Linked DNA regions of Solitalea canadensis DSM 3403. The protein of the gene in region 1 interacts with the protein of each later gene in a pairwise test. Links are inferred from orthologs where the notes say so. Each region holds a gene or a part of one and is shown on either strand. Other genes may lie near its edges.

The links.
Region 2: the proteins of SOLCA_RS21895 (region 1) and def interact in binary tests that used the Escherichia coli proteins (3 or more experiments, as listed by UniProt). The link is inferred for Solitalea canadensis DSM 3403 from one-to-one orthologs.

What each region holds. Positions count from the first base shown.
Region 1 is NC_017770.1:5,174,885-5,178,122, forward strand. What follows is about bases 55-2,955. They hold SOLCA_RS21895 (aspartate-semialdehyde dehydrogenase), read left to right. Parts: upstream 55-950; coding sequence 951-1,961; downstream 1,962-2,955. Other genes in these bases: SOLCA_RS21890 (lamin tail domain-containing protein), read right to left, coding at 55-885; pnuC (nicotinamide riboside transporter PnuC), read left to right, coding at 2,098-2,784; SOLCA_RS21905 (AAA family ATPase), read left to right, coding at 2,789-2,955. In the rest of the region: more of SOLCA_RS21890, read right to left, coding at 1-54; more of SOLCA_RS21905, read left to right, coding at 2,956-3,238.
Region 2 is NC_017770.1:4,810,037-4,813,297, forward strand. What follows is about bases 53-2,976. They hold def (peptide deformylase), read left to right. Parts: upstream 53-1,176; coding sequence 1,177-1,776; downstream 1,777-2,976. Other genes in these bases: SOLCA_RS20260 (DNA polymerase III subunit), read right to left, coding at 53-469; ruvX (Holliday junction resolvase RuvX), read left to right, coding at 645-1,067; SOLCA_RS20275 (NifU family protein), read right to left, coding at 1,880-2,173; SOLCA_RS20280 (Mrp/NBP35 family ATP-binding protein), read right to left, coding at 2,215-2,976. Also shown: more of SOLCA_RS20260, read right to left, coding at 1-52; more of SOLCA_RS20280, read right to left, coding at 2,977-3,261. UniProt on the Escherichia coli protein: Removes the formyl group from the N-terminal Met of newly synthesized proteins. Requires at least a dipeptide for an efficient rate of reaction. N-terminal L-methionine is a prerequisite for activity but the enzyme has broad specificity at other positions.

The DNA.
Region 1 (3,238 bases):
TGAACAAAGTATAAGGTATTCTTTCGGATTGATCACGCCTTCATTAAATGTATAAATAGTGGTAACATCTGCATATTTCCAACCTTTCAGATTAATTACAGAGTCGGATGTGTTGTAAAGTTCAACAAACTCGCTGGTAGGTAAATCAATTTGGTGACTTGGATTAGGGAACAATTCAGTGAAAATTACATCTCCTGGTTTGCCTGCATAAACTGGTGGGAGTGGTTTAATGGCTTCATGTCGTTCAATTGTCAGTTCGTCAAAATAGAATTGGTTACTTCTTGAGGCAGTATACTTAGCTAGTATCCCAAAAAAGGAGGTTGTTTGGTAAGTATTGTCGGTAATGCTTCCATCGGTTACAAATTGTGTTTCATTGTCAATCTTTGATTTTATTTCCCATAATCCGGTTATTGACCTAGAGACCTCAATAGAAGCTTTAAACTGCGATGCTTTGGTTCTTGGCCTCGGAATTCCGTCGAAGAGTTTTGTGAGCTTTGTTCCGACTTGTTTATAAAGATCAAAAGAATCGCTCGAGCCACTCTTGCCAATTTGAATGAAATAGCCATTTAACGCCTGATTCAAGTCAGGCTGATCTGAGACTAAATAAACACGTAATTGATTAGATGTTGATGGATCAAAATCCATTTGAACATAGAAAGACCACCTTGTGTTTACGGACAGTGAGTTTGCGGTTGAAATGTAAACCTGTTTATTGGTGGTTGATTTTTTTGTTTGTAATTGTTCATTTGCATTAACAAACCATTCAGTGATGTCACCATTCCATTGCGGATTTGATGGGTAATTGGAGGTTTTGAATGAATCTTTTACTTGTGAATAACTGTTCACATATAAAAATGTTAATAAAATAATAAAAATGTTTTTCATAATTGGTAATATTGCAGCTAACGGTATATGGCCGTAAAATTAATAATTACATAAAAAATAGCTAAATGAAAGTCGCAGTAGTAGGTGCAACCGGATTGGTAGGCACAAAAATGTTACAAGTATTAGCGGAAAGAAATTTCCCTGTTTCTGAATTGATCTTGGTTGCTTCTGAGAAAAGTGTTGGTAAGGAAATCGAGTTCAAGGGTAAGAAGTACAAGGTGGTTTCTATGGATAATGCTATTGCGATGAAACCGGAAATAGCAATTTTTTCAGCCGGAGGAAGTACTTCAACCGAATTTGCTCCAAAGTTTGCAGCAGTTGGAACCACGGTAATTGATAACTCATCGGCATGGCGTATGGATCCTACTAAGAAATTAGTAGTACCAGAAGTTAATGCGAATGTGTTAACTAAAGAAGATAAAATTATTGCCAACCCTAACTGTTCTACTATTCAGATGGTGGTTGCATTAAAGCCTTTACACGATAAATATCAAATTAAACGTGTGGTGGTTTCTACTTATCAGTCTGTTACAGGTACTGGTGTTAAAGCGGTTACTCAGTTGATGGAAGAGCGCCAGGGCATTAAAGATGGTACAAAAGCATATCCCTACGAAATTGATTTGAACGTTATTCCTCAGATCGATGTTTTCCTTGACAATGGTTATACCAAAGAGGAAATGAAAATGATTAAGGAAACCAATAAAATTATGGGTGACGATAGTATCAAAGTTACAGCAACTACTGTTCGTATTCCGGTAATGGGTGGCCACTCTGAATCAGTGAATATCGAATTTGCAAAAGACTTTGACTTAGCAGAGGTAAAACAATTATTATCATCGGCCCCAGGTATTGTGGTAGTTGATGATACTGCAAACCTGCAATACCCAATGCCAAAAGATGCTCACGAAAAGGATGAAGTATTTGTAGGCCGTTTACGCAGAGACGAATCTTTGCCTAATACATTAAATATGTGGATTGTTTCTGATAACCTACGTAAAGGTGCAGCGACAAACGCAGTTCAGATCGCTCAATACTTAATCGAGCATGAATTAGTTAGTTCAGCGGTAGAAGCATAATAAATTCCGCTTTGAAAATATAAAGGGGTGTTGCATTTGTGCAGCACCCCTTTTTTAGTATATAACTATGAGTAAATAAATGTAATTGCGAATAACTACGCACCAATTATTTTTTGTAACTTCTATTTTTGTCGTCATGTTACATTTTTTTGATATTGACCACACCTGGTTCACCGTGATGGGTTACCCAATGAGTCATATTGAGTTTTGGGGAACTATTGCCGGTGCCGTGGCTGTTTGGCTTTCATCGCGGGCTAATATCTGGAGCTGGCCATTAGGACTAATCAATGTAACATTGTTCTTCTTTATCTTTTTTCAGATACAATTGTATCCGGATATGTTTCTGCAGGTGTTCTTCTTTATCACCAATATTATAGGCTGGTGGAATTGGGCTCACCCCAAACCTGAAGAGGCAGATCGAAAGCATGAATTGAAAGTAAGTTTTACGGCCGTAAAATGGTTATTGTCTTTACTTGCTATAGGTTTTATTGGTACTTATCTACTCGGGAATCTTGCGCAGAATTTACACACATGGCTACCGCTAATTTTTAAAAAACCGAGTGCTTTTCCGCATCTCGACTCGTTTGTACTGTCTTTTAGCATCATTGCAACATTTATGATGATTCGTAAGAAAATAGAATGCTGGATAGTATGGTTGGCTGTTGATGTGGTGTGTACCTACATCTATTTTATTAAAGGCGTTAGGTTTATTTCTGTTGAATATTTTGTCTTTTGTATAATTGCAGCTTTAGGTTATTGGTTTTGGTACAAAGAATATAAATCGTATCAAAACAATAATGTCTCGGCTGCTATAAATAAGTAAACATTTGGAAAGAGCATTACCATCAACCATAAAGAAAATTTGTATTTACGGGCCTGAAAGTACCGGTAAAAGCACATTGGCGGCATATCTTGCATTTAAGTTTAATACATTATATGTACACGAACTTGCACGTGATTTTATCTCAACCAATTCATTTACTGTTGATGATATATTAAAGATTGGAAAGGCTCAAACCGAGAGTGTATTGGAAAAAAGTAAAAGGGCTAACAAGTTTTTATTCTGCGATACCGATCTGATCACTACTCAAATCTATTCTGAGCACTATTTAGGTATAATTCCGGATGAACTTTACGACTGGGAAAAGATGGTTACTTATGATCTTTATTTTCTGATGGATATCGATGTTCCATGGGTGCCGGATGGATTACGTGATTTGTGGCATAGCCGTGAGCAAATGTTTGATCGGTTTAAGGAGGAACTTGATAAGAGGAAT
Region 2 (3,261 bases), 360 kb from region 1 along the record:
ACATGATCAGGACCTTAAACTCCGATTCAAAGGGCTTTAAACTTAGCTTTTGAATAATGGCGTGACATTCTGCGATTGGAATATTTGGCTGTTTATTCTCAACATCCAGGTGTTTTAACCAGGCATTTAAAGAAAGATACTGGTCTTCCGATAATGCTTTTCTCCATTCCTCAATCACATCTACACTTGTTTCCACTTTATTGGTTTTATTGGCAATAAAGGGATAAGAGAAATGAAGATCCGGATGGATAAACTTCTGATATTTTCTACAAGATGCACATTGTCCGCAAGAATCGTCTTCCTGCTTATTTTCACAGCCGATAAATTGAGCATAAGCAATAGCCAAAGACAGTGCTCCCGAGCCCTCCGGTCCAAGAAATAATTGCGCATGACTGATCCTATTCTCTTTTGCAGAGCGAATCAGTTGATCTTTAATGTGTTCGTTTCCTACAATTTCTTTAAACTGCATGCTGTAAAGATAGACTAAGTTATATATAATGCGAATAGACCATGTGTTTAATTATTTTGGTTTATTGTTCATGCTAGAGATCCGTTTAAGCTTGTGGAAAATGTTGAGTGTTATGCACCCAAACATTCTTATTTAGGCACAAAAATCTTCACTTTTGTAATCTTAATAATGATATATGGCAAGATTGATGGCCTTTGATTTCGGAACCAAAAGAATCGGTATAGCTGTTACAGACCCTTTGCAAATTATTGCAACGGCGTTAACAACTATTCATCCTAAAGATGTAATCGATTATCTTAAAGAATACCTACTTACCGAACAAATTGAAACTTTTATAGTGGGTGAGCCAAAACAAATGGATAGCACTCCATCAGAATCTGCTCGCCATGTAGAAGCCTTTATTAATCTTTTAAAAAAACAATTTCCGACCATCCCGATTGATAGGATGGATGAACGATTTACATCTAAAATGGCAAGCCACACCATTGCAAATAGCGGATTGAAAAAATCGGATAGAGAAAAAAAAGGATTGATTGATTCTGTTAGTGCTGTTATTATTTTGCAGTCATACATGGAAAAACGCTCATTCGGCTTTTAAAGGCTTTTTCCGTATTTTTGCCAATCTTGAAGAAGAGGTTAGCTATCAGGCTGTACAAAAATCAGATGCCTTATGACTAGCTACTAAGTACTAATAACTTTTAGCATAAATGATATTACCAATTACCGCCTATGGCGATCCTGTTTTATTGAAGAAAGCTCAACCTATTGATAAAGATTATCCGAATTTATCAGGCTTGATTAATGATATGTTTGAAACCATGTATAATGCCAGTGGAGTTGGAATTGCTGCTCCTCAGGTAGGACTTTCAATTCGTTTATTTGTTATTGACGCAAAACCTTTTGCTGATGATGATGACGATGAAGTGAGTGAAGCAGAAAGCAAACAATTGAAAGCTTTTAAACGAGTGTTTCTTAATGCTGAAATTCTTGAACAAACTGGTGAGAAATGGGCGTTCACAGAAGGATGTTTGAGTATTCCTGATATCCGGGAAGAAGTGATGCGTCCGGCAAATATTAAAATCAAGTATTATGATGAAAAATGGGTGGAGCATATTGAAGAATACACAGGATTAGCTGCCCGTGTTATTCAGCATGAATATGATCATATTGAAGGTAAATTATTTACTGATTACTTAAATCCGCTAAAAAAAGCAATGTTAAGAGGCCGATTGGATTCAATTACCAAAGGTGCCATTAAGGTGGATTATAAGATGAAATTTCCTGCTAGAAAAAAAGGAAGAAGGTAAACAGGATAGTTAATGAAAAAGAAAAGGGTTCCGTTTGAATAAAACAGAACCCTTTTTATATGGTTAAGACACCGCCATAGATGGGGAATCTTGTAAAAGTTTATTATTGAGCATTTACCGTATTTGGCATTACTGCATTAGGATCATCAATATCGGTAATATTGGTAGCTTCAACTGAAACAATTTCAGGAACTTCACGCATTACAGCTTGTTCGATGCCTGCTTTAAGTGTCATGATACTCATTGGACAAGATCCACAAGATCCAAGCAATTTTAGCTTTAAAATATTATCGTCGGTAACCTCCAACACTTCAACATTTCCCCCATCGGCCTCTAAATAAGGGCGAATCTGGTTCAATGCTCCTTCAACTTTTGTTAACAATTCTGCGTTACTCATGCCAAAATCCTCTGTTTAGTCTAAATACAAATATAGAAAAATTATTCTACAACTGTCTCTTTATTAGCGAGTGCGTTTTGTATAGCAACTTGCTGTGCTACTTTTTCAGCAATATCAGCAAATGCTTCAGCCACCAGGTTATTGTCTTGAAGAGCAACCGGTTCACCTTTGTCTCCTCCTTCACTAACCTCCATTACCAATGGGATTTCTCCTAAAAATGGAACGTCAAATTGGGTAGCAAGTACATTTCCTCCGCCCTTGCCAAAAATGTAGTATTTATTAGTTGGTAGTTCTGCCGGGGTGAAATAAGACATGTTTTCAACCACACCAAGAATCGGAACCTTAACGCCCTCCATTCTAAACATTCCTGCCCCTTTTTTGGCATCAGCCAATGCTACGTTTTGAGGTGTTGTTACAATTACCACACCTGCTATTGGAAAACCTTGCGCCAATGTAATGTGTACGTCACCGGTTCCTGGAGGAGTATCAACCAATAAATAATCTAACTCTCCCCAATGAGCGTCATTAAATAATTGTTTGATAGCCGATGAAACCATCGGGCCTCTCCACGGAATAGCTTGATTAGGGTCTGTAAAGAATCCTATCGACAATAATTTTATTCCGTATTTTTCAATCGGTTCTATTTTGTTCTGGCCATCTACCTGCGTCATGTAAGGCTTCGCTCCTTCTAATTGGAACATGATAGGAATAGACGGGCCGTAGATGTCGCCATCAATTAAACCAACTTTAGCACCTTTTTTCGCTAAAGAAATGGCCAGATTTACAGCAACAGTAGACTTTCCTACACCACCTTTGCCAGAAGCAACAGCTATAATGTTCTTAATATTACTGAAGGTATTGGTGCTCTTAGTCGTAACGCGTGAGGTTAAATTAACTTCTACTTCCGCTTCTTTATCTACAAAATGCTTAACTGCATTTATACAGGCATTTTTGATAAGGTCTTTCAACGGACACGCTGGAGTAGTGAGGACAACTGAAAAGCTAATTTTTTTGCCTTCCACTTTCACATCCTCTACCATTTTCAAAGTAACTATATCTTTTTTCAGATCAGGCTCTTCAACGTTCTT